DNA from 2 places in the Mesorhizobium sp. P2_E6 genome. Region 2 is predicted to be linked to the other one. Evidence: predicted binding sites of a transcription regulator. Region 2 holds the regulator's gene; the other holds the start of a gene.
The links. Region 2 encodes LexA, which represses DNA repair genes until DNA is damaged. Its sites were predicted from a motif close to TGTTCNNNNTGTGTTCNG; they were not measured.
Positions count from the first base shown of each region.

Region 1 (15,250 bases), on a different contig from region 2:
GCCCTTGAGCGATCAGCGACAGCATCAGGCTCTGCTGCAGGCCGGTGTCGCTCGGATTGAAGGCCAATGCCTGCTTGTAATAGGCGATTGCGCTGTCGAGGTCGTTGTCGCCTTCGGCGATCCGGGCGGCCAGATAGGCACCCGAGAACGACGTGATCTTGACCGGTTCGGCGGTTTGCTTGGCATAGGCCGGCAAAGCCGAGATCGCCATGCCTGTCACAATTGCCAGCCTTGTCAGCCAGCGCGCACGTCCTTGCTGCATCGTATCCCTTTCAGCCAGGCGCCATCTCCGCGTCAGCGGGATTGGCGTAGACTCGATCTTTCCGGGCAAAGCATGGCCTTTTTGGGGTCGCGCTTCAATCCGCCTCGAATTCACAATCCGGGCACCCGATTAACAAACCATGGCGACCAGGGACAGTTTTCCGTTTTCGAGTTCCGGTCATGGCCCCGCGCGGAGCCGATCATATCACATCTTCGGTCCGCTGGGACTCCGATATCAGCACTTGCCCGGCAAGGCAGGCCGCTGCACCTGCGTGTCGCGATAACCGAAGGCGTTCACGGCATGGAGGATGTTGAAGGCGAGGATTTAGAGCGCCGCTTCGACTTCACCGCCCTAAGCCCCCCTGGTGAGGAACCTTCCACCGCCCGACATGCGTTTGATCGTCCCGAAGGGGTGCTCATCGGTACATCGTCGGATCGTCATCAGGCCGGGGTCGGCTTAAGTTCTCGCCTCCATTCAGCCCCGCGAGAAGCGGAGCGTACGCGGCGAGCCTGCGGGATACGAACTCGGTAAAGAGCCGCACGCGCTTCGTCTTGCGTGTCTCCCCCTGCGTGAGAAGCCAGAGCGTTCCGTACATGTGCAGATCGGTACCCGGCACCCTCACCAGTAGGGGGTCGGCATCGCCAACGAAGCACGGCAGTGTCGTCATCCCGAGCCCTTGCCGTGCAGCAACGATCTGCGCCTCGGCGTCCGTGGTCCTGAATGGAACCCCCGTGGTGCGAACCTCACCCTCTCTGGCCCAATCCGGAATTCCATGAATGCTTATGACGATCCAGCGGATGGGATCAGGCGCGCCCGCACGCCACGCGGCTAGTCGATCGCGAGACATAAAGACGCCGCCGAACAGCTCCGGTCCCTTCAGGCCGTGAAGATTGAGCGGCAGGGTTTTGCGGTCGTAGACGACGCGGATCGCGACGTCGGCCTCTCGGTTGGTCAGATTTGCCAGCTCGCCGGACGACAAGATTTCCATCTCGATGTCCGGATGCAGACGCGCGAAATCGGCGAAGTCCGGCATGAGCAGGTGTGTCGCGAGGGGCGGTGCCAGCGTCACCCGCAGCAGCCCGCGCACGCTCTGGTCGCGCCCGAAGACGCGCGTCTCCAGCAGGTGCGACGACGCTTCCATCTGGTCCGCAAACTCGAGGACCTCCTCGCCCGCAGCCGTTAGGCGGTAGCCCGACGGCAACTTTTCGAACATGTGCACCCCGAGGCGTTCCTCGAGCTGGGCGATGCGTCGCAGCACGGTCGAGTGGTTCACACCGAGGCGCTCGGCGGCAGCCCGCACCGAGCCTCCACGCGCGACGGCAAGAAAGTAGCGAACGTCATCCCAGTCGATCATGGTGCAATCTCGCACCGCGCGGTGCGCCTTCCAAAGCCCACATCTACCACATCGAACAGCATCTCGTTTGCGGGTAGCACGGCGATGATCATAACCCCTGCCGACAAGCGCGGCCCAATCCTGAATGGCGCACACCGGTCGTCGCGGCTGGCGTTCGTCGTCCAGCCGGATCGATTTTGCACCACCGATGTGCGCGTTTCCGCACTCAAAGGCTGACCCCGGCAGACTTATTTCGAGGCTCTCGGGGTTCTTCCCGAACGACCAAAGGCAGAGCCTGAAAGGAAAAATCGTGGGAAAACTGGACGGTAAGGTTGCGGTCATCACGGGCGGATCGAGCGGCATGGCGCTGGCGAGCGCCAAGCGGTTCGTTGAAGAAGGCGCCTATGTTTTCATCACGAGCCGAGGGCAGGAGGCGCTCGACGAGGCGGTCAAGCTGATTGGCCGGAACGTGACCGGCGTGCGTGGCGACGCGGCCAATCTCGACGACCTCGACCGCCTGTTCGATACAGTCAAGCGGGAAAAGGGCAGGATCGACGTCCTGTACGCGAGCGCCGGCATGGGCGAAGCCGTCCCACTGGGGGAGATTACCGAACAGCATTTTGATGCGGCCTTCGGCCTGAATACGCGCGGCACGCTGTTTACAGTTCAGAAGGCGTTGCCGCTGTTCAACGATGGCGGATCGATCTTCATGACCGGGTCAGTTGCTTCGGTGAAAGGTTTTCCTGGTTACGGCGTGTATGCGGCGAGCAAGGCAGCGTTGCGCTCATTCGCACGCACCTGGCTCAACGAACTGAAGGGCAGGAATATCCGGGTGAACGTGCTGAGCCCGGGGCCGATCGCCACACCGATGCAGGACCAAGTTCTCACCGAGGAGGCCAAGCGGATGTTCGAATCTCTGATCCCGCGGGGAAAGATGGGGCGTCCTGAGGAAATTGCGGCGGTCGCGCTGTTTCTTGCTTCAGACGATTCGAGCTTCGTGAATGGGGTGGAGTTGTCTGTCGACGGCGGCTTCTCGGCCATCTGAAATCGCGCCCGATCACGGAAGCGGCTGACCGTCCGGCCGCGAAGTCGTTCACGGCCGGACGTCTACGCAAAGGTCGCCACACAGCAGAACGGATAGCCGGCGCCGTTGAAGGCCGGGGAATCATTATCGACACGGATCGGAGAAGTATTATGAGCTATGCGATTGTAGGATTCGGTAAGATAGGCCAGGCCCTCGCCAACGCCTTCGCCCGTAAAAACATCGACGTGACCGTCGCGAGCCGCCGGCCGCCCGAGGCGTTGGCGCCGCAGGCTCGGGCGATTGGACCCACGGTCGTCGCCGAGTCGCTGCGGGATGCACTCGAGGCCGACACAATCATCTTGGCGGTCCCGTTCGGGGAACATCGCGAGGTTGCGAAGGCCCTGCCGAGCTGGAAAGGCAAGACGGTCATCGACGCGATGAACGCGTTGGTTCCCCTTGGGGAGCTGGACGGCCTTCCGTCCTCCGCCTTCGTTGCGAAGTCGTTCACCGGCGCCAAGTTCGTGAAAGGTTTCAATCATCTGGTTGCGGCCACCCTGGCTGCCGATCCGATCGTCGAAGGCGGCCACCGGGTGGTCTTCCTGTCGAGCGACGACGAGGACGCGATCGCTCCCGTGGCGGATTTGGCCAAACAACTCGGGTTCGCACCCGTCAAGCTGGGAAAGCTCAACGAGGGTGGCGCGCTGGTGCACGCACGCGGCCGCATTTGGGGCCGGCTGATCTTCCAGGACCTGTTCAAGAAGGAGCAGTAACGGATTTACTGTCCACTGTCGAAACGCCAGCCGCTCAGTTCACCCGGCTGATGCAGAAATCGATGACGTCGATCAGCGCCGATTTCTGCGGCGTCGCTTCCAGCGGCGCCAGCGCGTCGCGGGCGATCTCGCCGAAGTGGCGGGCACGCCCGATCGTGTCGGCGATCGCGCCGTGGCGGGTCATCAGGCCGATCGCCTTTTCCAGGCCGGCGTCATCGACGACATTGTCCTCGATGGCACGCTTCCAGAAGGTGCGCTCGGCCTTGGTGCCGCGCCGGTAGGCGAGGATGACCGGCAAGGTCACCTTGCCCTCGCGAAAGTCGTCGCCGACATTCTTGCCCAGATCCTTGCTGGTGCCGCCATAGTCCAGCGCATCGTCGATCAGTTGGAAGGCAAGGCCGAGGTTCATGCCGTAGGAGCGCAGTGCGGCACGGTCGTTGCGTGTCGCCTGGGCAATGACCGGGCCGACCTCGGCAGCGGCCGAAAACAGCGCCGCGGTCTTGGCCTTGATGACGGCGAAATGCTCGTCCTCGGTGGTTTCGAGGTTCTTGGCGGCGGCGAGCTGCATCACCTCGCCCTCGGCGATGATCGAGGCCGCACTCGACAGGATGTCGAGCGCTTCGAGCGAGCCGACATCGACCATCATGCGGAAGGCCTGGCCGAGCAGGAAGTCGCCGACCAGGACGCTCGCCTGGTTGCCCCAGATCATGCGCGCGGTCTTCTTGCCGCGCCGCATGCCGCTTTCGTCGACGACATCGTCGTGGAGAAGCGTTGCCGTGTGCATGAATTCGACCGCCGTTGCGAGCTTGACGTGGCCCTCGCCGACATAGCCGAACATCTGCGCGGCGGCGAGCGTCAGCATCGGCCGCAGCCGCTTGCCGCCGGACGAGATCAGATGGTTGGCAACCTCCGGAATCATCTCGACGTCGGAGCCGGCCTTGGACAGGATCAATTCGTTGACGCGACCCATGTCGGCGGCCGTCAGATCGATCAAATCCTTGATGGAGGCGGGTTCCCGCTTCCCGTTTTCGATGTTGAGAACGACACCCATGACAATCACTCCCGTCTTGGTATAACGCGTGCGACGGCACCCTTGGTCCCTACAGGGACTCTAGGGCGCTAGACACGGCCACGGCAAGTGGCGAATTGGCGCGGCGGCGATGACAGCCTGTCAACCCTGCCGAAAGAGCAGGTCTGCTTGGTGACGGAAATCCGCCTGCCCGTTTACATATGCGCCGCAAACTGAGAGTTTCGCCCGATGATAGAGCTCATTCGCACCAACGACGCCGTCATCATCTCCTTTGTCGAATCGCTGATGCGCGATGCCGGCATCGGCTGCTTCGTCGCCGACCAGAATATGAGCGTGCTCGACGGCTCGCTCGGCATCCTGCCGCGACGCATCATGGTCGATGCCGACCAGGCCGACGCGGCACGACGCATCCTGACGGATGCCGGCATCGCCAACGAGATCCGCGGGAAATAATGTCCGCCGCGCCGGCCACCCTTGCCCCGGACACGCCGGCCCATACGGTCGATGCCTTCCATCGCGGCCGGTTCTGGCTCGTGCAGCCCAAGCAAGGCGGCCATCGCGCCGGCATGGACGCCATGATGCTGGCGGCGTCCGTGCCATCCTCCTTTGGCGGACGTCTCGCCGATTTCGGCGCCGGCGCCGGGGCCGCCGGCCTTGCGGTGCTGTCGCGCTGCCCGGCGGCCGCGGCCGTGCTCGTCGAACGGGCGCCGGAAATGGCTGCTTTCGCCGCAGCAACGCTTGCCCATCCCGGCAATGCCCATCTCAGTGACCGTGCCTCTGTGCTCATCGCCGATGTCACCGTATCGGGACGGGCGCGGGCGGCGGCCGGCCTCGCCGACAACGACTTCGACTTCGTCATCATGAACCCGCCTTTCAACGCTGCACGGGACCGTGCCACGCCCGATCGCCTGAGAAAGGAAGCCCACGTCACGGAGGACGGACTGTTCGAGAGCTGGATCCGAAGTGCTGCCGCCGTGGTCAGGCCGCGCGGCGGCCTCGCAGTCATCGCCCGGCCCGAGCAGCTCGGCGCCATTCTCGATGCGCTCTCCGGCCGCTTCGGCGATGCCGAGATCCTCGCTGTCCATCCCCGCCCCGACGCGGCGGCGATCCGCATCGTCGTCAGGGCTGCGCTCGGGGCGCGGGGGAAGCTCGCCATTCGCCCTCCCTTGATGCTTCATCCGCAATCGGGCGACGGACCTGATGAGCGCAGCGAAATGATTGCCAACGGCCTCGCCTCGCTGTTCGGAGACTGAGCTATTCTTACCGGCCGCATTGCCGTTGGCCGGGGAGTTCCTACATGCCTGCAACCTATCGACCGGAGACCGCGCCCTCGTGAAACGACTAATCAACCGCCTGCTGCCGAAGTCCTGGCGCTCAACCGTCGTCACCATTCCGGTCATCCGGCTGCACGGCACCATCATGCCGGGGGGTGGCCAGTTCCGGCCGAGTCTGTCGCTGGCCTCGACCGCCGGCCTTATCGAGAAGGCGTTTTCCTACGACGCGCCGGCGGTCGCCATCTCGATCAATTCGCCGGGCGGCTCGCCGGTGCAATCGCGGCTGATCTTCAAGCGTATCCGCGACCTGGCGAGCGAAAAGAACAAAAAGGTGCTGGTCTTCGTCGAAGACGTCGCGGCATCGGGCGGCTACATGATCGCGGTCGCCGGCGACGAGATCTTCGCCGATCCGTCCTCCATCGTCGGTTCGATCGGCGTGGTGTCGGCCTCGTTCGGTTTCCCGGAACTGATGAAGAAGATCGGGGTCGAGCGCCGTGTCCACACCGCCGGGCAGAACAAGGCTGTGCTCGATCCGTTCAAGCCGGAGAAGAAGGAAGACGTCGAGCGCCTGAAAGCGCTGCAACTCGAGGTGCACGGCACGTTCATCGACCTCGTCAAGGAAAGGCGCGGCGCGAAGCTGAAGGACGATCCGGACCTGTTCACCGGTCTGTTCTGGACCGGCATGAAGGGTCTCGAACTCGGCCTGGTCGATGCACTCGGCGACATGCGCACGGTGCTCAAGACCCGGTTCGGAGCGAAGACCCAGCTCAGGCTGGTCACGGCGCCGCGCGGTTTCCTCAGCCGCTTCGGCCTATTCGGCTCGAGCAAGGGCTTTTCAGCGCCCGATATCGCCGCGGCAGCCGCCAGCGGCGTGATCGATGCGGCGGAAGAGCGCGCGTTGTGGGCACGGTTCGGGCTTTGAAAAACCGGCAAAACCGTCTAGCATGAGAGCTTGAAGTCTTATGCATGTCGCTTTCCTAAAACCGGATCCACTTTTGGGCGACATGCATGAACCGACCCGACCGGCCGCCGCCCAGCGTGGGAGGAGTTTTGACATGCCGCAGATCATTTTCTTCACCGTCGTTGGCGTCGCCGCCTATTTCGGCTACCGCACCTTCATCCGGGAAGCCGAGCGCGTGACCGCCAAGGTGCGGCGCACGGAAAAGCAGGCAGCCAACGGTGCCATGGGTACGCTGGTCAAGGATCCGAAGACCGGCGAATACCGGCTGGCCAAGGACTGAGCATCATCCCGCATACGACTGACGCCGTGGACACCGAGATCGGGTCGCGCATCTGGCATGCGCACGCCAAGATCAATCTGGCGCTGCATGTCACCGGCAGGCGCCCTGACGGCTATCACCTGATCGAAAGCCTGGCGGTGTTCACGCGTTTTGGCGACCGGGTCGAAATCGCGCTCGCCGACAGCGACGATTTTACCGTGTCTGGCCGCTACGCGCAGGCCGTTCCGCTCGACGCCAGCAATCTCGTGCTTAAGTCCCGCGATGCGCTGCGAAGAGAGGCTGGGGCCAAGAGAACCCCGCCGGTCGCCATCCGGCTCGAAAAGAACCTGCCGGTTGCCTCCGGCGTCGGCGGCGGCTCGAGCGATGCGGCAGCCGTGCTGCGCGGGCTGGCGGAGACATGGGCCCTAGACATGGACAGCACTGAGCTGGCGCGGATCGGCCTTTCGCTTGGCGCCGATGTGCCGATGTGCCTGGCGGCCAAGCCGCTGGTCGCGCGTGGCATCGGCGACGAACTGTCGATGGTGCCGGATTTTTCGGCGTTGGGGCTGGTGCTGGTCAATCCCGGAACGGCCGTCTCGACCGCCGAGGTGTTTGCAGCGCTTTCCCGTCGCGACAATGAGCCACTGCCGCCGCTGCCGCGCAGCATCGACTTCCATAGCCTGCGCAACTGGCTGGAGATCACCCGCAATGATCTTGAGCCTGCGGCGCTGGCGATGCAGCCCGCCATCGGCAGAGCGCTTTCCTGGCTTAACAAGGCTGGATCGGGTTTCTCCCGGATGTCCGGATCCGGCGCGACATGCTTCGGCCTGTTCGAGACCGGCAATGTCGCCAAGCGCGCTGCCGCGGACATCCGCAGCCGCCAGCCCGACTGGTTCGTCGCCGCGACGCGCAGCATGACATCGGAGGCTGGCTGAGATGGCCAGGATTGACGAGAGCCGGCCTTTCATCCCGATCCGCATCGCGGTGCTGACCGTCTCGGACACACGCAGCCTCGCCGACGACAAATCCGGCCAGACACTGGCCGACCGCATCACGGAAGCCGGCCACGTCCTCGCCGCCCGCGATATCGTCACCGATGACCGCGAAAAGATTCGCGACAAGGTGCTCGGCTGGTCGCGGGACGCTGCGATCGACGTCGTCATCACCACTGGCGGCACCGGGTTTACCGGCCGCGACGTGACGCCGGAAGCGCTGGAGCCGATCTTCGAAAAGCGCATGGACGGCTTTTCGGAAGTCTTCCACCGCATCTCCTACGACAAGATCGGCACCTCGACGATCCAGAGCCGGGCGACCGGCGGGGTCGTCAACGCCACCTTCGTCTTCGTGCTGCCGGGCTCGCCCGGCGCCTGCAGGGACGCCTGGGACGGCATCCTGAAGGCGCAGTTCGACTACCGGCACATGCCCTGCAACTTCGTCGAGATCATGCCGCGCCTGGACGAGCATCTGCGGCGCGGTTAACGCCAAACAGCAAGCAGTTCAAGCGCCCGACCTCGGTTTCGCCAGCAGAACACCGCGTGCGCCCTTCGAAGTGTCATTCGCCGCGCGTTGGATGCCTGTCGAGATGAGCTGGGATGGTTCCCTCTCAGCGGATGACCGGCTCGCCATGAAAGCGCCGGCGTGAGGGCGGCGATACGCCGAAGCCGACCTCCATCATCAATCTCGGCGTGCGCGCCGGCACCGTGCCCATGTGGAAGCCAAACGGATCCTCGACGAAGCCGAGACCGGCTTCACCGGTCAGCGTCACCGGGCTGTGCTCGCCATAGACATCCAGAACCTCTTGTGCGGGATGGCCGACCAGCAAAGTGAGCTGATGCTTGAGGCTGCGGCGCTTGTGACTGCCGCGGACATAGACATGCGGGCCGGTGTCGGCGTCGACCGGCTTGAGATAGAAGAAGAATTTCAGCATGCGCCAGTCGTCGAGGTCGAAATGATACTTGCCGAGCGAGGCAAGGTTCTTGTCGGCGTCCGAAGCCTCACCCGTCGGAAAACTCCACCAGACGCGCGTGGTGATGAGTTTTGCCTGGCCGCCGAGATAGTGCGCCGCAATATCCAGAAGCAGCGGATCGCGCTGGATGGCGAGTGCCGCCCGGCAGTCGAGGATGCGCTCGAAAAAATGTCCGCTGAGCAGCGAGCGGCCGAAGCGCTTTTCGGCCTCGGCATGTTCACCCGGCATGAATTCGAGACGGCGATCGAAATTGCCAAAGCAAGGCGTGCGCTGGGCGAAACTGGCGATCTCTTCATGAATCGCCGGCGGCAGCACCAGGCCCGAAAACAGCCCGTTGGAGCGCAGTGCGTCGACCACGGCTTCGCGGTCGACGCCGGCAAACATCGTATCCCCCGAATTTTGGGCCGGACGAGCGCGTTTTGCACCCAGCCAATGCATCCGGCGTCCTGGCATTGTGCGCGCCAGCACGAACATCGGCAGCCAGGCAGGGTTTTCGCGCAGGTCCGTCAGATAGGTCGGAATGCGCACGGCGATGCGGCGCAGCAGGCTGCCGTTGCGCGCAACGGCTTCAAGACTGGCAGCGCCGGATTTGTCGGGGGTTGAAAGCTTCATCGGGTCCTCGGCTATGAGCGTGGCGCCGATGCCGCATCGGAGCTCATCACTCGGTATGACCCCAACCCAATCCACCCGTCTGACCGGGAAACTAACCTCACGTCAGATTTTGTGCAATGCACAATGAACAGAGCAGCCGCAAAAAGATCACTCCGGGGAGCGCTGCTTCGGCGGTGCCACCCAGATTTCGGCGTCGAGCCGCTTTGCCGCGAGGCCGCGTGCGATGGCCTCGGCGCTGCCGGCCCGCTTCGACGCTGCCGCGGCCTGAAGCTTGCTGATCAGCAATCCATCGGCCAAGGCGCGGTTTCCCGAAAACACCCGGGCCAGGAACGGTGTGCGGCTGCCCCGCGCCCGCGAGAAGCGTGCCGCCATGGTCTGCCTGGCCGTGTGGGCAACGACCGCATCGATCCAACCATCCATCAGCCGCGAGCCCGGCTCCAGGAGCAGCAGCCAGTCACCCTTGGCCTGCCGGATGCCGGCAGCGATACCGCCAGTTACGCAGTGACAGCCGGCATGCTCGGCAACGCGATGCGTCTGGTCGGTTGAACCCGTGTCACAGACGATGACGTCACGCACCACGCCCTCGACCGCGCCGCCAATCAGCGAGGCGAGCGTGCGGGCGAGGCCCTCCTCGTCATTGCGGGTTTCGATCAGGACACTGAGCATCATTAGCCGAATAGCGGAAAGCCGAACGCAGCGCCAGTTTTTGCAATGCACCATTGAAAGTTCTTGCTTTGTTCTCATCGACGAAATAGGAATAATTTCATGAACAGAGCGATTCGACACAACATGGACAGTCCCTGGGAGCGGGCGAAGATGGAACAGATCGTGCGCGCCGACATTGCAGCTTTCGGAGCTGGAAGAGCCGAGATGGCCAATGCGATGATCGAGCAGAGTGGCGTGCGTGTCCGTCCGGACCGCAATCGCGGCAGGTCGGCGGGCATCAATCCATCCGGCCGGTTCGAGCCGGTCAGCCGGCATGTCTTCGATGATGGCTGGAATTCGCTGGAGGAACTGCCGCCCTTCAAGACCGAGGTGCAGGTCGAGAAGCCACGCACCATCATCACCCGCAACGAATCGCCCGACATCTCCTTCGACCGGTCGATCAATCCCTATCGCGGCTGCGAACATGGCTGCGTCTATTGCTTTGCCCGGCCGACGCACAGTTTCATGGGCCTGTCGCCGGGCCTCGATTTCGAATCGAAGCTGTTCGCCAAGCCGGATGCGGCGCGGCTACTCGACAAGGAACTGTCGAAGGACAGCTACCAGCCGCGCACCATCGCGATCGGCACCAACACCGATCCGTACCAGCCGATCGAGAAGCAATACCGGATCATGCGCGAGATCCTCGAAGTGCTGGAAGCGCGCGGCCATCCGGTCGGCATCGTCACCAAGTCCGCTTTGGTGATGCGCGACATCGATATCCTGTCGCGCATGGCCGAGCGCGGGCTGGCCAAGGTGGCGCTGTCGGTGACGACGCTCGACCGTATGCTGGCGAGGACGATGGAGCCCCGCGCCTCGACGCCGACCAAGCGGCTGGAGGCGATCCGACGGCTTTCGGATGCCGGTATTCCGGCCTCGGTCATGGTGGCGCCGATCATCCCCGGCCTGACCGACCAGGAGATGGAACGCATCCTCGATTCGGCACGCGCCGCTGGTGCGCGCGAAGCGGGTTATGTCGTGCTGCGCCTGCCGCTGGAGGTCAGTCCGATCTTCAAGGACTGGCTGCTGCGCCACTATCCCGACCGCTACCGCCACGTGATGTCGCTGATCCGCTCGATGCGCGACGGCAAGGACTACGATTCGGAATGGGGCAAGCGCATGAAGGGTGCTGGTCCCTACGCCTGGCAGATCGGCCGGCGCTTCGAGATCACCGCCAAGCGGCTCGGCCTCAACGTCGAACGGCGCACGCTTCGGACCGATCAGTTCGTGGCCGGCGGCAAGGACCAGGTGCAGCTGACCCTGCTTTGAAAACAATTCACCGCGGCGGTTTGACCTGTCGCGACACAAGAATCCCGTCCGGCCTGCCCCGGCCTGCAGACGGTGCCCTCCCGGTCCGGCGCCCCACCCGACCCGGAGGGACTTGCGGAGAATCGGAGCCGATGCGAACCTCGCCGCAACATGGCTCGCGCGCGTTCCGATTCTCCGCTTCTCTTTGAGATCATCGAGAAACCCGATTTCTCCTTCGAGACGAAGGCGATGGCCGATGGACTGTGGCCGGTGGCGGGCATGGACGAGGCCGGCCGCGGTCCGCTGGCCGGGCCGGTGGTCGCGGCGGCGGTGGTGCTCGACCCCGCCAACATTCCGGACGGGCTCGACGATTCCAAACGTCTCAGCCATCTGCAACGCGAAGCGCTGTTCGTACGAATTCTTGGCTCGGCGCTGGGCGTTTCGATGGCGTCCATCAGCGCCGAGGGCATCGACGGCAGCAACATCCTCAAGGCCAGCCTGGAAGCGATGCGTCGCGCCCTGGTCGGGCTGTCGGTCCAACCGAAGCTCGCGCTCGCCGACGGGCGCGACGTGCCGCCAGGGTTGCCCTGCGCGGGGCGCGCACTGATCAAGGGCGACCAGCGCTCGCAATCGATCGCCGCCGCCTCGATCGTCGCCAAGGTGATGCGCGACCGCATGATGTGCGGCTGCGGCAACCATCACGGTCGCTACGGGTTCGAGGTCCACATGGGCTACGCCACGGCCCGCCATCGCACGGCGATCGAAGCACATGGGCCGGTGGCGCGGCTGCACCGCGTTTCCTTCGCGCCGTTCAGGCTTGGCGGGACGGAAGTGGCGGAAGACGAGAGCCTCGCCGGCCTGGATTGAGCGGATAGTTTTCCACAACAAAAAAGCCGCCAGGTTTCCCGGCGGCTTTGATCTTTGCTCGATGCAACAAGCTCAGTTGAGCTTGGACTTCACATCCGCCAGCGATGCCTTGAAGAGGTCGGCGCCGGCCTTGGCGTCCATCTTGCCGGCGAGCAGCGCACGCGCAGCCTCGACGGCGATGTCGACGGCGCTGGCACGGACTTCGCTGATGGCGTCGCGCTCGGCCTGACCGATCTTCTGTTCGGCAAGTGCTGTGCGCCTGGCGACATAGTCCTCGGTCTTCTTGTGCGCTTCCGCAGCAAGCATGTCGGCTTCGCGCTTGGCGGCCGCAACGATGTCGGCGGCCTCCTGCTCGGCTTCCTTGCGCTTGCGCTGGTACTGGCCGAGCAACTGCTGGGCCTCCTCGCGCAGCCGGCGCGCTTCATCCAGCTCGTTGCTGATCCTGGCGGCGCGGGCGTCGAGCGCCTTGGCGATCATGCCAGGCACCTTGATGTAGACGGCAACGCCGAGGAAGATGATGAGGGCTATCGTTGCCCAGAGCGTCGCGAGAGATGTGTAATCCATGATGCGCTCCTCACCGGGCCACGGATTTGACCGCGGCCGCGATCTCGGCCTTGCTGGCCTTGCCGCCGACCAGTGCCTCGACGATCGCCGAAGCGGTGTCCTCGGCAATGCTGCCGACTTCCTTCATGGCATTGGCCTTGATGGAAGAAATGCGGGCTTCGGCCTCGCCAAGCTTCTCGTCGAGGGCCGCCTCGACCTTCTTGCGTGCGGTCTCGGCTTCGGCCTTGGCCGCATCGCCGGCCTGCTGGCCGATCGCGTTGGCCTTGGTCTTGGCTTCCGCCAGTTCCTGCTCGTAGGCAGCAACGGCAGCGTCGGCCTCGCCCTTCAACTTGCTAGCCTGGTCGAGGTCCTGCGTGATGCGGTCGTTGCGGACCTCGATGATGCCCGCGACGCGCGGCATCGCGACCCGCTTCAGGAAGAGGTAGAACAGCCCGAAAGTGATCGCCAGCCACAGAAGCTGCGACGGGAACGTCGCAGGATCGAATGGCGGAAAGGTGCCGTGCGCTTCGGCAGGCACGCTGGTGCCGGAATGCGTGTCGCCTTCCGTCGCAGCGTGGCTGGTGTCGGCTGCAGGTGCGGACTCTTGCGCGAAGGCAGATGTCACGAACATGGACTATCCCCGAAATTCAGGCCTGCCGCTTGCGCGGCCGGCCTGTCCAATCTTCCCAACGCTTAGCTCAGCCGAACAGGGCCAGAAGCGCGATGAGAAGCGAGAAAATGCCCAGAGCTTCGGTCACGGCGAAGCCGAAGATCAGACGGCCGAACTGGCCATCAGCAGCCGACGGGTTGCGCAGAGCGCCCGCCAGGTAGCTGCCGAAGATGTTGCCGAGGCCAATGCCCGCGCCACCCATGCCCAGGCAAGCGATGCCGGCGCCGATGTACTTTGCTGCTTCTGCGTCCATTTGTTCAACTCCTTTGGATCTAAAATTCCGTTGCGATTCAATCCGGCGCCAATGTTGGAAACTCTTGGGCCGGAAACTCTTGATCAGTGCCCGGGATGCAGGGCGTCGTTGAGGTACATGCAGGTCAACACCGCAAAGACGTAGGCCTGCAGGAAAGCGACCAGCAGTTCCAGTGCCGTCAGGGCCACCGCCATTGCCAGGGGCAGGACCGAGCCCGCCACGCCGACTGCGCCCAGCGCGCTCAGGCTGACGACAAATCCAGAAAACACCTTCAGGGTGATGTGGCCGGCGAGCATGTTGGCGAACAGACGAACCGAGAGGCTGACCGGGCGCGACACGAAGGAGATCACCTCGATCAGCACCACCAGTGGCAGCAGGAACACCGGCACGCCATGCGGCACGAACAGCTTCAGGAAGCCCAGACCATGCTTCATGAACCCGTAGACGACCACGGTTCCGATCACCAGGGCGGCGAGGCCGAAGGTGACGATGATATGGCTGGTGACGGTGAAGAAATACGGGAACAGGCCAAGCAGATTGGCGACCAGCACGAACATGAACAGCGAGAACACGAACGGGAAGAACTTCATGCCCTGCGTGCCGGCGGCATCGCGCAACATGTTGCCGACGAACTCATAGGCCATCTCGGAGACCGACTGAAGGCGGCCCGGAACCAGGCTGCGGCTCGAGGTGGTGAGAAACAGAAATGCCGCCGCAACGACCACTGTTGCGACCATGAACAGTGCGGAATTGGTGAAAGACAGGTCGTAGCCGCCGATCTCGATCGGTATCAGCTTGTTGATATGGAACTGGTGGATCGGATCGACCTTGTCAGCTGCCACGTTCAAACCCCGTCAATGCCGCGTACGGCTTCGTTACCATTACCACACATGAAGCGCGGTCATTTCCTGTCGTCCTGGTCACGGCGCGATTTATCGCCCTGTCCGAATTCTGCCACAACGCCCGCGGAACGCATCACATTGAGCACGCCGGCGCCAAAACCCAGCAGCAGAAACACGATCAGACCCCATGGCGATGTCCCCGCCAGACGGTCGATGATCCAGCCGATGCCGGCACCCACCACCACTCCGGCGATGAACTCGCTAGAGAGTTTGAGCGCCTGGCCATAACCGGCCACACTGCCCGCTTTCGCGTCGTCTTTCCCCTCGAGCCGGTCCGGCCGCCTTGTCGCAAGCGATGCTTCAAGTTCACGCCGGCGGCGCTCAAGATCGTCGTCGCGGATTTCGGCTTCATGCTGCTTGCCGCGGCCGGTTTCTCCGGTTCCGTCTGGCCTGTTTTTATCGGCCATCGCAACCCCCCTGCCCGGTCAGACCGTCACCGTCCGTCCGCTTCTAAAGTCGCCGGCAACATAGTTAGAGGGTTTGCGCCAGTCAAGCCACGGGCGGAAGTTCATTGTCATGTATTTTAGGCAACAAAATCAATTGGTTATAAAGGTGCGACATCGTGCCCGCCACG
Region 1 covers NZ_JBFUEQ010000002.1:272,463-287,712, forward strand. Annotated here, with positions in the region: gene AC1D08_RS05985 (tetratricopeptide repeat protein) at 1-262, opposite strand, end outside; gene AC1D08_RS05990 (LysR family transcriptional regulator) at 678-1,616, opposite strand; gene AC1D08_RS05995 (SDR family NAD(P)-dependent oxidoreductase) at 1,906-2,640, shown strand; gene AC1D08_RS06000 (NADPH-dependent F420 reductase) at 2,790-3,389, shown strand; gene AC1D08_RS06005 (polyprenyl synthetase family protein) at 3,424-4,440, opposite strand; gene AC1D08_RS06010 (putative signal transducing protein) at 4,648-4,872, shown strand; gene AC1D08_RS06015 (tRNA1(Val) (adenine(37)-N6)-methyltransferase) at 4,872-5,672, shown strand; gene AC1D08_RS06020 (S49 family peptidase) at 5,752-6,615, shown strand; gene AC1D08_RS06025 (membrane protein) at 6,749-6,934, shown strand; gene AC1D08_RS06030 (4-(cytidine 5'-diphospho)-2-C-methyl-D-erythritol kinase) at 6,961-7,848, shown strand; gene moaB (molybdenum cofactor biosynthesis protein B) at 7,850-8,392, shown strand; gene AC1D08_RS06040 (hypothetical protein) at 8,517-9,491, opposite strand; gene AC1D08_RS06045 (glycosyltransferase) at 9,639-10,157, opposite strand; gene AC1D08_RS06050 (PA0069 family radical SAM protein) at 10,308-11,462, shown strand; gene AC1D08_RS06055 (ribonuclease HII) at 11,613-12,308, shown strand; gene AC1D08_RS06060 (F0F1 ATP synthase subunit B) at 12,381-12,872, opposite strand; gene AC1D08_RS06065 (F0F1 ATP synthase subunit B) at 12,883-13,482, opposite strand; gene AC1D08_RS06070 (F0F1 ATP synthase subunit C) at 13,550-13,774, opposite strand; gene AC1D08_RS06075 (F0F1 ATP synthase subunit A) at 13,858-14,616, opposite strand; gene AC1D08_RS06080 (AtpZ/AtpI family protein) at 14,676-15,083, opposite strand.
Region 1: AC1D08_RS06050 (PA0069 family radical SAM protein) is a predicted target of LexA. The motif match lies at 10,216-10,233, and genes of this name have one in related genera.

Region 2 (15,250 bases):
GGATCGGCCAGGATGGTTTTGGCTTCGTCGGCGGCGCCAAGGGACCCGAACGCGTGCCGCAGGTCGGCCGTGTCGTTATCCAGGACGATGTCGAGATCGGCTCCAACACCACCGTCGATCGCGGCGCCATGTCCGATACGATCATAGGCCAGGGCACCAAGATCGACAATCTCGTACAGATCGCCCATAACGTCCGCATCGGCCGCAATTGCATAATAGCCGGGCTTTCGGGTATCTCGGGTTCCGTGATCGTGGGTGACAATGTCACCATGGGCGGCGGCGTCGGGCTTGCGGATCACCTGACCATCGGGTCTGGGGCCAAGCTCGCCGCCAGAAGTGGGTTTATGAGCAATGTCCCTGCAGGCGAGATCTGGGGTGGTTATCCGGCACAGCCGATGGCGGAAGCCATGCGGGAGATAGCCATGCTGCGCAAGCTCGCCAGGACCCGCAAACAGGGCGAGGGAGGCAATGGCTGACATGATCGCTTCGACTACGCTGGAAGCGGTCGACATTATGGGGCTCATGAAGCTCCTGCCGCACCGCTATCCGTTCCTGATGATCGATCGCATCGTCGACATCGATGGCGACGAGTCCGCCGTCGGCATCAAGAACGTGACCATAAACGAGCCGCATTTTCAGGGCCATTTCCCCGAGCAGCCGGTGATGCCGGGAGTGCTCATCGTCGAGGCGATGGCGCAGACGGCCGGCGCCATCTGCATCCGCAGCCTGCGCACTGAAAAGCCGTCATTGGTCTATTTCCTGACCATCGACAATGCCAAATTCCGCAAACCGGTCGTTCCCGGCGACCAGTTGAGGATCCATGTCAAGAAAATCAAGAAACGCGGCAACCTGCTGAAATTCGCTTGTGAAGCCATGGTCGACGGCGCCAAGGCGGCCGAGGCCGAGATTTCAGCCATGATGGTCACCAGCGACTGACGATCGAATGCTTATGAAAATCAAGACATCCATTCATGCTTCCGCTGTCGTGGAGGAGGGCGCCCAAATCGGTCAAGGCGTGCGCATTGGGCCGTTTTGTCATGTCGGCGCCGATGCGGTGATCGGCGACGGCGTCGAACTGGTCAGCCATGTCTCGGTGATGGGCGCGACCACCATCGGTGCCTCGACCAAGGTCTACCCGATGGCAATACTGGGCGGGCCGCCGCAGAACACCAAGCACAAGGGCGGCCGCACCACTTTGGTCATCGGCACGAACTGCACGATCCGCGAAGGCGTGACCATGCATCTCGGCACCGATTCCAGCCGCGGGGAGACGACGATCGGCGACAATGGCAATTTCCTTGCCTACGCCCACATCGCCCATGATTGCGTCGTCGGCGACAATGCGACGTTCGCCAACGGAGCGACGCTGGGCGGCCACTGCGAGGTCGGCAACAACGTCTATATTGGCGGACTGACGGCGGTTCATCAGTTTGTCCGTGTCGGCGACAATGCCTTTCTGGGCGGCTGCTCAGCGATCGTGGGCGATGTCATTCCCTATGCCATCGCGGTTGGCAATCGCGCCAGTCTGCGCGGCCTCAACATCATTGGCCTGAAGCGTTCTGGCCTGCCGAGGTCCGAAATCCATGTGCTGCGCAAGGCTTACAAGATGATCTTCGATCGCTCTCGCACCGTTGGCGAGAACATCGAATTCGCCAAGGCCGAATTCGCGTCGTCGCCGACCGCCATGAAGATCGTCGATTTCATCACCAGTCGCGGCAAGCGGCATTATGCGGTGCCGTCGCTCAAGGGCGGCGATGGCGACGATGTCGATGACGAAGGCTGAGACCGCGGCAGCCGGTCTTGATCTCCCATCGGGCGCCAGGGTCGGCATCATCGCCGGCGGCGGCAGCCTGCCGGTCGAAGTCGCGGCCGGTGCGGCGCAACGAGGCCATCCTCCCTTTGTCATCCTGATGGAAGGCGAGGTGGACCGCATGGCGGAGCTCTCCCGGTATGAGCATGAAAGCCTCGCTCTGGAAGGTATCGGCTCGCTGATACCCTTGTTGAGGCGGCACCGGATTACCCACCTGGTGCTTGCGGGCGAGATCAAGCGCAGGCCACGATTGCTTGCGCTGCGGCCCAGTCTCAGCCTGCTCGCGGTGATTCCCCTGGTGGTCATGGCGCTGGCGCGTGGCGACGATGGCTTGCTGAAGGTGGTGGCACGAGGTCTCGAAGCACGAGGCATAAAGATCGTCGGCGCCCACGAGATCGTGCCAGACCTCGTCGCCGCCGAGGGTGTCCTGACCAAGGCCTCGCCACGCAAATCGGACTGGCTCGACATCGAGGCAGGCCTTGCAGCGGCAAAGGCGATTGGGGCGCTGGATATTGGCCAGGCGGCGATCGCAGTCGGTGGCCGCACTATTGCACTCGAAGGCATCGAGGGAACAGCCGGACTGCTTGATCGCGCGAAGCTGTTGCGTGGCCACGGCCGTATCGCGGGCAAGACCCGCGGCGTGCTGGTCAAATGCGCCAAGCCTGGCCAGGAACTGCGTGCGGATCTTCCTTCCATCGGTCCGCAGACGATCGAGGCGGTACATGCGGCCGGGCTTGCCGGCATTGCCGTCGAGGCGGGACGTTCGCTGGTTCTCGAAGGCCCTGAAACCGTCGCGCGCGCCAACGCCCTCGGCCTGTTCGTCATCGGTCTGCCTGCCGCTACGGAGCCGCATCATGCCTGACAGGGCATTGAAGATTGCGATTGTTGCCGGCGAAGAGTCGGGCGATCTGCTTGGCGCCGACATCGTGCGTTCGCTCAAGCAGGCTACCAGGCGCGAGGTGGAGCTCGTCGGCCTCGGCGGCCGCCATTTGCAGGCGCTGGGACTGACGTCGCCGTTCGATGCCGGCGAGATCGCCCTGATGGGTTTCAGCGCCATTCTACGCGACCTGCCACGCCTGATGCGGCGGATCAACCAGCTGGCCAAAACTGTTGCGGACGAGAAGCCCGATTGCCTCGTCACCATCGACAGTCCTGACTTCTCGTTGCGCGTCGCCAGGAAGGTGCGTGGGGCCAATCCGTCGATCCCGATCATCCACTATGTCTGCCCAAGCGTGTGGGCATGGCGGCCGGGCAGGGCGGTGGCCATGAAGCCCTATGTCGACCATGTACTCTGCATCCTGCCGTTCGAGGTGAAGGAACTCGAACGACTGGGCGGCCCGCCCGGAACCTATGTCGGGCATCGCCTCACCCATGATGCAGGCGTGCTCGGTGCTGCCAAGGCGCAGGATCTGCCGCGCGATCTTGCGTCTCCGGATCGCGTCAAGACACTGCTCGTCCTGCCTGGTTCGAGGCGCGGCGAGGTGCGACGGCTGCTCGAGCCGTTCGGCGAGACGGTGTCGATGCTGCATGCGCGCGGGCATCGCCTGCGGCTGCTGCTGCCGACCGTCCCGCATGTCGCCGACCTCGTCAGGGCCTCGGTCACACGGTGGGATGAGAAACCCGAGATTATCCTTGATACCCAACGCAAATGGCAGGCCTTCGGCAAGGCCGATGCGGCGCTGATCGCGTCGGGGACGGTATCGCTGGAGCTGGCGCTGGCCGGTGTGCCGATGGTCTCCTGCTACAGACTCGATCCCGTCGCGCGCGTCGTGGCGCCTTACCTGTTGTCCGTCTGGTCGGCGCTGTTGCCCAACCTGATCGCGGATCGGGCGCTGGTCCCGGAATTCTATAATGAGTACGTCAAGCCGAACAATCTGACCCGGCAACTGGAAGCGCTGTTTGCCGACAGCGGGATGCGCGCCTGGCAGAAGCAAGGTTTTGCCGAGATTACCCGGCGCATGGCGACCGACAAGCCGTCCGGCGAGATCGCGGCGGGTGTCGTGCTTCGTCACATAAAAAAAGCGCCCTGACGGGCGCCTTTCTCAATCCGGAAAGCCTCGATCACCGCTTGGCGATCGGCACGTAGTCACGCTCCGGCGCACCGGTATAGAGCTGGCGCGGGCGGCCGATCTTCTGGCGCGGGTCCTCGATCATCTCCTTCCACTGCGCGATCCAGCCGACGGTGCGGGCGACCGCGAACAAGACGGTGAACATCGTGGTGGGGAAGCCCAGCGCCTTAAGCGTGATGCCGGAATAGAAGTCGACATTCGGGTAGAGTTTCTTCTCAATGAAATAGGGATCGGTCAGCGCGATCTTTTCCAGCTCCATGGCGATATCGAGCAGCGGATCGTCCTTGATGCCGAGCTCGCCCAGCACCTCATGCGCCGTCTTCTGCATGATCTTGGCGCGCGGATCGTAGTTCTTGTAGACGCGGTGGCCAAAGCCCATCAGCCGGAACGGGTCGTTCTTGTCCTTGGCGCGAGCGATGAATTCCGGGATGTGGTCGACATGGCCGATTTCGCCCAGCATGTTGAGCGCCGCTTCATTGGCGCCGCCATGGGCCGGGCCCCACAGGCAAGCGATGCCGGCGGCGATGCAGGCGAACGGGTTGGCACCCGATGAGCCGGCAAGACGCACGGTCGAGGTCGAGGCGTTCTGCTCGTGATCGGCATGCAGGATGAAGATGCGCTCCATGGCGCGCGCCAGCACCGGATTGATCTTGTACTCCTCGCACGGCACGGCGAAGCACATATGCAGGAAGTTGGCGGCGAAGTTCAGCTCGTTCTTCGGGTAAATGAAGGGCTGGCCGATATGGTATTTGTAGGCCATCGCCGCGATCGTCGGCATCTTGGCGATCAGCCGCATGGAGGCAACCATGCGCTGGTAGGGGTCGGAGATGTCGGTGGAGTCGTGGTAGAAGGCCGACAGCGCGCCAACGACGCCGCACATCACCGCCATCGGGTGCGCGTCTCGGCGGAAGCCGGTGAAGAAGCGCGACATCTGCTCGTGCACCATGGTGTGGCGCGTCACGCGGTAATCGAAATCGTCCTTCTGCGCCTTGGTCGGCAATTCGCCATAGAGCAGGAGATAGCAGACCTCGAGGAAGTCGCCGTGTTCGGCCAACTGGTCGATCGGATAGCCGCGGTGCAAGAGGATGCCGGCGTCGCCGTCGATGAAGGTGATTTCGGACTCGCAGCTTGCGGTCGAGGTGAAGCCGGGATCGTAGGTGAAGGCGCCGGTGGTGCTGTAGAGCGAGGCGATGTCGATGACATCAGGCCCGACCGAGCCGCTTCGCACCTTGAACTCGTGCGTCTTGCCGGCGAATTCAAGCGTTGCCGTGGCCTCGTGGGTGTTGCCGCCCAAATCCAGTTTTTTCGCAGCTTCGGTCATTGCAAACTCCTTCTTGTTTCCTCATGCCGGCAAAGGCAAAATTCCGCAGAGCGACACGTCGAAATCACCGCAATGCGCGTATTCGCCACCGCATTCTAGGAGGTGCGTGCCAGATTGGGCCAGGGCCTAATGTTGCACTGCGAAACGCGCCTTTCAATGCCAATCTTCTTGGGCCAGTTCGCTCCTAATCGATTTGATCCGCTATGCGCGCCAGGCTTTCCTCGCGGCCGAGCACGGCAAGCACGTCGAACACACCCGGCGAGGTGCTTTTGCCAGTCAGGGCGGCGCGCAAAGGCTGGGCCACGGCGCCAAGCTTGTGGCCGCCGGCCTGCGCATAGTCGCGCACGGCGGCTTCAGCCGCAGTGGCCGTCCAGTCACCTGACAGGGTCGTCAAAGCTTCGTGAGCGCCGCGCAGGATCTTGCGCGCGTCTTCATTGAGCAGCAGTGCCGCCTTGTCGTCGATCGGCAGCGGCCGGGTGGCAAACAGGAAGGCGGCGCCGTCGACAAGTTCGACCAGTGTCTTGGCGCGCTCCTTCAGGCCGGGCAGCGCTGCCAGCAGTTGCGCCTTGTTCCTGTCGTCGAGGCGCGCGGCCATCGCCGGCCCCCCCTCGAGATAGGGCAGGGTGGCGATGAAGATGTCGAACAGCTCAGCATCGCTCATGCGGCGCATATGGACGCCGTTCAGCGCCTCGAGCTTGGCGAAGTCGAAGCGGGCGGCGCCCTTGTTCACATCGCCGATGTCGAACCAGGAGATCATGTCCTTGATCGACATGATCTCGTCGTCGCCATGGCTCCAGCCGAGGCGCGCCAGGTAGTTCAGCAACGCCTCCGGCAGGTAGCCCATGGCGCGATAGGCCTCGACGCCGAGCGCACCGTGCCGCTTCGACAGCTTGGCGCCATCGGCGCCGTGGATCAGCGGGATATGCGACATGGACGGCACGTCCCAGCCCATGGCGTCGTAGATCACCGTCTGGCGGGCGGCATTGGTCAAATGGTCGTCGCCTCGGATGATGTGGGTGACGCCCATGTCGTGGTCGTCGACGACGACGGCATGCATATAGGTCGGGTTGCCGTCCGAACGCAGGATGATGAAGTCGTCGAGATCCTTGTTGGGGAAGCGCACCTCGCCCTGGACACGGTCGTGCACCACCGTCTCGCCCGTGGTCGGCGCCTTGATGCGGATGGCGCCCTTGGCGCCTGCGGGCGCCTCGGAGGGGTCCCGGTCACGCCACCGGCCGTCATAGCGGGGCGGCAGGCCCTTGGCGCGTGCTGCCTCGCGCATTGCCTCGAGCTCGGCAGGCGTCTCGTAGCTGTAATAGGCCTTGCCCATGCGCACGAGCTCCTCGGCCACCTCGCGATGACGCGGCGCGCGCTCGAACTGCGAGACGGCCTCGCCATCCCAGGAGAGGCCGAGCCAGGAAAGCCCGTCGAGAATGGCTGCGGTCGCGGCATCGTTGGAGCGCTCGCGATCGGTGTCTTCGATGCGCAGCAGCATGGTGCCGTCAGTGTGCTTTGCGTACAGCCAGTTGAACAGCGCCGTGCGCGCGCCGCCTATGTGCAGGTAACCGGTGGGCGAGGGGGCAAAACGGGTGACGACCTTGTCGGACATGAAACTCTCGGAAACCATCTGAAGCGGGGTGTGGTTGCGCGGACTTTCGCGCGTTGCGCGTTCATGTAGCATAGGGTGTCGAGGGCGCAAGGGGCAGACCCGATGGCTGGACGGGGCCGGGGCTCGGATCAGGGCGAGGACGCCGCTATTGGCGTCAGCGAACGGTCCCTGTTTGCGACGCCGCTGCCGGCTGCGTTACCGCTGCCATCACCTCTCGTGCCGGCCCCCGGCAACCCGCCGTTGCAAGCGGATGTCTCCGCCCCCGCTCCTGTTGCCGAAGTTGGCAGGATCGTGCGCGTGCGCCGGCAAATCGGCCGGATATCGCTGCCTCGGCTGCGCCACAGCGTGGCCACGGCAGCGGGCCTGGAGCTTGATCGAGGCGTAGCCTTCCTGCTGGTGCCGGTCTGTCTGGCGATCGGAGCGATCGGCTATTTTTCGCTGACGGTGGAACCTGATTTTGCGAAGCCTGTCGCGGTCGTCGTTCTGACGGGGCTCTGCGCGTTCGTCTCGCGTTCCAGGCCGAAAGCCCATCTTTGTTTCATGGCTGCGGTGCTGTGCACGCTCGGCCTGCTCGCCGGCAAGGTCGAGACATGGCGGGCGGGAACGCAGTTGCTCGGTTCGGAAATCTCGACTCAAGTGACCGGCCGCGTCGTCTCGCTTGACCGAATGGAGTCCGGCCGCATCCGGCTGACCATCGACGTGACGTCGACAGCCAGGCCGAAATTGCGCTATGCGCCGGAGCGGGTTCGGCTTTCGGCACGAAAGATCCCGGCAGAGATAACCCCAGGCTCGCTGGTCACCGGCTACGCCAAGCTATTGCCGCCCACCGGCCCGGTGCGGCCGGACAGCTACGACTTCTCCTTCGACAGCTATTTCGCCGGCATTGGCGGCAGCGGGTTTTTCCTCGGCAATCCAAAGCTTGTCGCCGGCAATGACGACGACATTCCGCTGTCAGCCCGCCTTGCCTCGGGGATAGAAAATGCCCGTGAAGCCATCGCCGACCATATCAGGGGCAGTATCGGTGGCGCCGAAGGCGAGATCGCCGCGGCGCTGATCGTCGGCGTGCGCGCCGGCATTCCCGATGAGATCAACGAAGCGATGCGGCGCACCGGCATCTACCACGTCATCTCCATTTCAGGGCTGCACATGGCGCTGGTGGCCGGCACAATCATGATGCTGATGCGCAGCGCCTTCGCCCTGTTTCCGGACTTTTCCGCGCGCCGGCCAGTCAAGAAATACGCCGCGGCCGCCGCGCTTTTCTCGATCGCCGCCTATCTTGTCATCTCAGGCGTCGTCGTTGCCGCAGAGCGCAGCTTCATCATGCTGGCGGTGATGCTGATTGCCGTGCTGTTCGATCGGGCGGCGCTGACCATGCGCAACCTGGCGATCTCGGCGATCGCGGTCATTGCGGTGTCGCCGCATGAAGTGGTCGGCCCAAGTTTCCAGATGTCGTTCGCGGCGACCGCGGCGCTGGTCGGTGCCTATGCCGGCTGGTCTGATCATCGTGCGGCGAAAACGAAACCGCCGCCGCCACGGCGATCTCTCCATGGCTTTCTCACCAGAAAATTCCTGTTGGCGATGGGCGGCCTTGCCATGACCTCCATCATCGCCGGCTCTGCCACGGCGCTGTTTGCCATCTGGCATTTTCAGCGGGTGTCGCCGCTCAGCCTGTTCGCCAATCTCGCCATCATGCCAATCGTCTCGCTGGTTGTGATGCCTTTCGCCGTCCTCAGTGCGCTGGCGATGCCCTTTGGCGCCGATGGCCCCTTTCTTTACGTGATGGGCAAAGGCCTGACGGTGATGATCGCCATGTCCGGATGGATTTCCCAGCGCTCGCCGGTCGACGCGGTCGGGTTGATTTCGCAGCAGTCCGTCCTGCTGGTTGCGATTGCCTTGGTCATCGCGACGATGGCCACGACATGGCTGCGGCTCGCAGCCCTTCCGTTCGCGCTTGCCGGCCTGTTGACCGTCTCGGACACGCGCGCACCGGACGTGCTGATCTCGGAGGACGCCCGGCTGGTTGCGCTGCCGATCGGGGGTGGCGAACTCGCCGTCAGCCGGGCACGCCCGAACGAATTCACGGTCGACAACTGGAAACGCGCGCTGACATCCGAGACCATCGTCATACCGGAGGTGTTCAGCAAAGGAGACGGGCAATTCGAGATAGCCGATGCCGCCGAGCTGCCGTCGGGAGCGCCTTTCTATTGCACATCGGGCATTTGTCTCGCCAAGCATCCATCCGGTGCGATCATCGCGCATGTCGAAGACCGAAAGGACGCCTGGATGGCCTGCGGCTTCGCCGACCTGATCGTCATCAATGACGCCACGGCCTATGACCCCTGTCACAATCCACTTGTGCTCGTCATCACCAAGCGACAACTGGCCCGCAAGGGTAGTGCGGCCGTCTTCTTCGATCGCCAATCTGCGACCACGCCTGCGACGATCAGCTTCGCGGTGGACGGGTCATACCGGCCCTGGCACACGCAGCGCAAGTTTTCGCGCGAGGCGAGGGGCCTGCCACCCTACCGCAAACCCGAAAAGCCGGTCGCAAGCCCTGCTCAGTAGCGCCTGATCAGCCCGACGAGCTTGCCTTGCACCTTGACCCTGTCCGGTCCGAAAATGCGGGTTTCATAGGCCGGGTTGGCGGCTTCGAGAGCAATCGAGGCACCCTTGCGGCGGAACCGCTTCAGCGTCGCTTCCTCTTCATCCACCAGCGCCACGATGATCTCACCCGGGCTGGCTGTATCGGCGTTGCGGATGATGACGGTATCGCCGTCGAAGATGCCGGCCTCGATCATCGAGTCGCCCTTGACCTCCAGGGCATAGTGTTCGCCGCCCATGATCATGTCCGGCGGCACCGAGATCGAATGCGTCTGGTGCTGGATGGCGTCGATCGGCACACCGGCCGCGATGCGTCCCATGACCGGGATCGACACGGCGGAGACCACGTCGTCGTCATTGCCGGCCGAAGGCATCCGCGAAGATGCAGGCTTGAGTTGCCGGCCAAGGCCGCCTTGACCGAGGCTGCCCTGGATGACGCTTGGCGAGAACTTCTTTGCCGCGTTGAGGCCTGGCGCGATCGAATCCGGCAGCCGCAGCACTTCCAACGCGCGCGCCCGATTGGGCAGGCGGCGAATGAAGCCGCGCTCCTCCAGCGCCGTGATCAGCCGGTGTATGCCGGATTTGGAGGCAAGGTCGAGCGCTTCCTTCATCTCGTCGAAGGATGGCGGAATGCCGCTTTCCTTGAGCCGTTCATGAATGAACATCAGCAGTTCGTGTTGTTTACGCGTCAGCATGGCAGCCCCCAGGTTACCCAAAACCAGAATCGGAAAAACAAACCCAGAACAAACACTATCTGTTCCAGTTGTGTTCCGCAACCGTTTAAAGTTTAATGAACTTGTTAAGGCGGCTGAAATTATTTGGCGCCCCGGAAGTGGGTCGCGATCGACGCATGCCTGCCACCGCCGAGCGCTTGGTTGGATTGAAATTGCTATGGTTAATGGCCTGTGGCTCACCCAGTGTCGGGCTTGGCCTCGGCTAACGCTGGAGCTCGACAAGAGGGCTCGGTTCACTTCACCGGTCGTGGCTCCCGTGAACGAAAGGGAGCCAAAATGCCAACTTTGGCGGAGGAATTGCCCGTATCGGCCTTGCCTTGTTCCTCGTCGCATTACCGCTTGTTTGTGCTGCCGTCGCCGGCATGGACATAGACATGCAGCGTGTAGCCGATGTGGGCAACCATCAGGGTTTTCGCGCGCTCGATGTCGCGATCCAGCGCCGCTTCCATGAGCGCGGTATGATGTTCGATCGCGACGGCCTGGCGCAGCGCCTCCATGGCCTCTTCGTAGCCATGCTGGAGACCGGCGGCCGCCCGCAAGGTTGGCGCCAGGCCAAGAAAGCGGTGATGGCGACGCAACTGATCCGCGATCGTGGAGTGGAAGGTCAGCAGCCAGGGGGACGCTGCCGCGCTGAGCAGTGCCGCGTGGAAAGCCTCGTGCTTTTCATCCCATTCGTCGACCACTTCGTCGGACGGGTCGTCGACCGCGGTCCTGCTGCGCGACAGCCGGTAATGGGCAGCGACGACGGCGTCCTCCCATTCACGGCCGCCTTTCTCGATCGATTCCTGGAGCAGAGGCAGTTCAACCACCAATCTGGCGCGTGACAGATCTTCCAACTCGTTGCGCGATACCGCGGCGACGGCAAAGCCGCGATTGCTGATGGCGGTCACCAGGCGCTCGGCCTCCAACCGCGAGAGTGCCTCGCGCAGCGGTGTCCAGCCGATGCCGTAGCTGTTGCGCAACGCGCTGAGCTTGAGCGGCGCGCCGGGCTTCAGACGGGTGGTGAGGATATCGCGGCGCAGCAGCCTGTAGGCTGCTACTGTCTTCGAGAAGTGCTCGTCGTCCAGCATTGCCGACCATCCGTACCAATTGGTCGGGTGATTATATATGAAATCCTTCCATTGCGTAAATAATATATAATGTTTGACAAGACCCAAGGGACTGCCCATGATCGCCAACGGTTTCACCTGATATGTTCATCTGAGCACGCCCATGCGCGGGGATAGTCGACCATGAATGCAACTCCCGATCTCGCTGCAATCGAGGCGATGGATGCCGCGGACCCGCTGCGTTCCATGCGCGATCGTTTCGTCTTGCCGCAACGGGTGATCTACCTCGACGGCAATTCGCTTGGCGCGGCTTCTCCCGCCGTCTTCGACGAACTGAACAAGGCCGCCACACAGGAATGGGCGCAGGACCTCATCCGTGCCTGGAACACCGCCGGCTGGTTCGACATGCCAGTCGAGCTCGGCGACCAGCTCGGACGCCTGATCGGCGCCGCGGCCGGTCAGACTGTGGTCTGCGATACGACGTCGATCAACATCTACAAGGTGCTGCATGCGGCGCTCGCGATGCGTCCGGACCGGTCGGTCATCGTCGCCGAGGGCGACAGCTTCCCGACCGATCTCTATATGGCCGAGGGCGTTGCTTCGACGCGGCCGGGTACGGTCCTGCGGCTCGAGGGCGTCGACGCGCCTGATATCGAGGAACTGATCGACGAGCGCGTCGCCGTTATCCTGGTCAACCACGTCAACTACAAATCCGGCCAGTTGCGCGACATGGCGGCGCTGACGCGCAAGGCCCATCAGGCTGGTGCGCTGATCGTCTGGGATCTCTGTCACACCGCCGGCGCGCTGCCGGTCGAACTCGACGCTGCCAATGCCGATTTCGCCATCGGCTGCACCTACAAGTACCTCAATGGCGGCCCGGGTTCGCCAGCCTTCATCTATGCCGCACAGCGGCACCACGGTGATGTCTATCAGCCGCTCAGCGGCTGGTGGGGGCATGCGCGGCCGTTCGCCTTCGAACAAGGCTATGCCGCAGGCACCGGCATTCGCCGGTTCCTGTGTGGCACGCAGCCGGTGTTGTCGATGCGGGCGCTCAAGGGCGCCCTGGACCTCTGGAACGATGTCGACATGGTGGCGGTGCGCCAAAAGAGCATCGGGCTGACCGATCTGTTCATCCAGCTGGTCGAAGCAAGGTGCGGGGCGTACGGGCTCGAGCTTGAAAGCCCGCGTAACGGCAACGAGCGCGGCAGCCAGGTGTCATTCATCCACCCCAGCGGCTACCAGGTGATGCGGGCCTTGATCGAGCGCGGCGTGATCGGCGATTTCCGGGCGCCTTCGACCATCCGCTTCGGCTTCACGCCGCTCTATATCGGCTACAAGGATGTCTGGCAGGCGGTCGACATGCTGGAAGACATCCTGCGCACTGGCGTCTGGCAAGACGCGCGTTTCGCGGTCAAAACCGCGGTGACCTGAGAAGCTAGAGCCGGGTGCGAACTGTCCAGAGTTCCGGAAACAGGACGACCTCGAGCATCTTCTTCAGGTAGGACGCACCCGACGTGCCACCGGTGCCGCGCTTCAGGCCGATGATGCGTTCGACCGTGGTTACGTGGTTGAAGCGCCAGCGGCGGAAATAATCCTCGAAGTCGACCAGTTTTTCAGCCAGCTCGTAGAACATCCAGTAGCGCTGTGGGTCGCGGTAGATTGTCTGCCAGGCGACCAGGACCGCTTCATTCTCGGTGCGCGTCTCACGCCAGTCGGTACGGTTGGCGTCAGCACCGATGTCGAATCCGTTGCGGGCGAGCAGCAGCAGCGCTTCGTCGTAGAGCGACGGTTCGGCCAGGATCGCCTCAAGCTTCCCGCTGAGGTCCGGCCGGTGCTTGTGCGGGCCTAGCATGGCGAGGTTGCGGTTGCCGGCCATGAACTCGATGGCGCGATACTGCCAGGACTGGAAACCCGAGGATTGGCCGAGCGCGTCGCGGAACTCTGTATATTCGCTGGGTGTCATCGTCCGCAGCACGTCCCAGGCATTGTTCAACTGCTCGAAGATGCGGGCGACGCGCGACAGCATCTTGAAGCTCGGCTCGAGGCGGTCGGCGCGGATCGAGCGGATCGCGGCACCGATCTCGTGCAGGGCAAGCTTCATCCAGAGCTCGGAGGTCTGATGCTGGATGATGAACAGCATCTCGTCATGCGCCGACGACAGCGGCGTCTGCGCCTCAAGGACTTTCTCCAGGTGCAGATAGTCGCTGTAGGACATGCGCTCCTTGAACGACATCTGTGCGCCTTCGGAGGCCGGATCGTATGGCTCGCTCAACTGATTTTCTCCGTGCGCAGCCGGAAGCGCTGGATTTTGCCGGTCTGCGTCTTGGGCAACGCAGCAATGAACTTCACAGATCGCGGATATTTGTAGGGCGCGATCGTCGCTTTGACATGGTCCTGCAGACGCTTGATGGTCATCGCGTCAGGTGCCACACCTTGCACCAACACAACATGCGCCTCGACGATCTGGCCGCGTTCGGCATCCTCAGCGCCGATCACAGCGCATTCGGCGACGTCCGGGTGCGCCAGCAGCGCTGCCTCGACCTCGGGGCCGGCGATGTTATAGCCGGCGCTGACGATCATGTCGTCGGAGCGGGCGGCGAAATGGAAGAAGCCGTCCTCGTCCTGGGTGAAGGTGTCGCCGGTGAGATTCCAGCCGTCGCGAACATATTCCTTCTGCCTGTCGTCAGCCATGTAGCGACAGCCGGTCGGCCCGCGCACCGCAAGCCTGCCAGTCGAGCCTCGCGGCACCTCACGCATCTCGTCATCGACAATGCGTGCCTCGTAGCCGCCCACCGGCTTGCCGGTAGACGCCGGCTTCATGTCATCGAAGCGGTTGGAGATGAAGATGTGCAGCATTTCGGTGGCGCCGATGCCGTCGAGGATCGGCTTGCCGGTCTTTTGCGTCCACTCCTGGAAGACCGGAGCGGGCAAGGTCTCGCCAGCCGAAACGGCGACGCGCAGCGATGACAGGTCGGCACCTTCATCCATGGCCTTCAGCATGGCGCGATAGGCGGTCGGCGCTGTGAAGGAGATAGTTGCTTTGTAGGTCTCGATGATGTGGATCATGTTGGGCGGCGTCGCCTGTTCGAGCAGCGTCGCCGCCGCACCGAAGCGCAGGGGAAAAATGGCGAGGCCGCCGAGGCCAAAGGTGAAAGCCAACGGCGGCGACCCGACAAAGATGTCATCCGGCGTCACCTGTAGGATTTCGCGGGCATAGGCGTCGGCGATGATCAGAAGGTCGCGGTGGAAATGCATCGTTGCCTTCGGCACGCCTGTCGTGCCCGAGGTGAAGCCGAGCAGCGCGACGTCGTCGCGGCCAGTGTTGACGGCGCTGAAAACGACCGACTTGTCGAGAGCCGCCCGATCAAGTTCGGCATCATGGTTGGCGGTGCCGTCGAATCCGATGACCTGCTTGAGGAACGCGCTGTCCTTGGCGCAAGCGGTCATCTCGTCCATCAGCCTGGTGTCGCAAAGCGCGATCGTGATTTCCGCCTTGTCGACGATCTTGGCGAGCTCGCCGGCGCGCAGCATCGGCATGGTGTTGACGACCACGGCGCCGACCTTGGTGGCGGCCAGCCAGCAGGCGACCATGGCGGGGTTGTTGGCCGAGCGGATCAGCACCCGGTTGCCCGGCTTGACACCATAATTCTCGACCAGCGCGTGGGCCAGCCTGTTCGTCCAGTCGGACAGTTCCTTGTAGGTGCGGCGGCGGCCATTGCCGATCAGCGCGGTGTGGTCACCCAGGCCCTTCTCGACCAGCCTGTCGGTGAGTTCGACGCCGGCGTTGAGATGTTCGGGATAGTCGAAACCGTCTAGCAGGAAGTCCGGACATTGCTCCGGCGGCGGCAGGTGATCGCGCGTGAACGTGTCGATATGCGCTGAAGGCCCAAGCATGTCGCCGCTATCCTGTCTGCTGCCTGGCCAGTGCGCGAGGCGCCTGGCTTGTTGGGGTGGATCTCAAGGTCCTGCTTTTGAAGAGGTTTTCGTGCTGCCAGTCGCACCTTGCTCGACGCCATCCGAAAGGGTGGACATTGCAGGTTTTGGCAGCACAGCGGAC
Region 2 covers NZ_JBFUEQ010000015.1:214,885-230,134, forward strand. Annotated here, with positions in the region: gene lpxD (UDP-3-O-(3-hydroxymyristoyl)glucosamine N-acyltransferase) at 1-476, shown strand, start outside; gene fabZ (3-hydroxyacyl-ACP dehydratase FabZ) at 469-936, shown strand; gene lpxA (acyl-ACP--UDP-N-acetylglucosamine O-acyltransferase) at 950-1,783, shown strand; gene AC1D08_RS30090 (LpxI family protein) at 1,770-2,672, shown strand; gene lpxB (lipid-A-disaccharide synthase) at 2,665-3,840, shown strand; gene gltA (citrate synthase) at 3,872-5,200, opposite strand; gene gltX (glutamate--tRNA ligase) at 5,385-6,809, opposite strand; gene AC1D08_RS30110 (ComEC/Rec2 family competence protein) at 6,912-9,374, shown strand; gene lexA (transcriptional repressor LexA) at 9,368-10,105, opposite strand; gene AC1D08_RS30120 (GntR family transcriptional regulator) at 10,477-11,214, opposite strand; gene kynU (kynureninase) at 11,377-12,624, shown strand; gene kynA (tryptophan 2,3-dioxygenase) at 12,629-13,465, opposite strand; gene AC1D08_RS30135 (AMP-binding protein) at 13,462-15,087, opposite strand.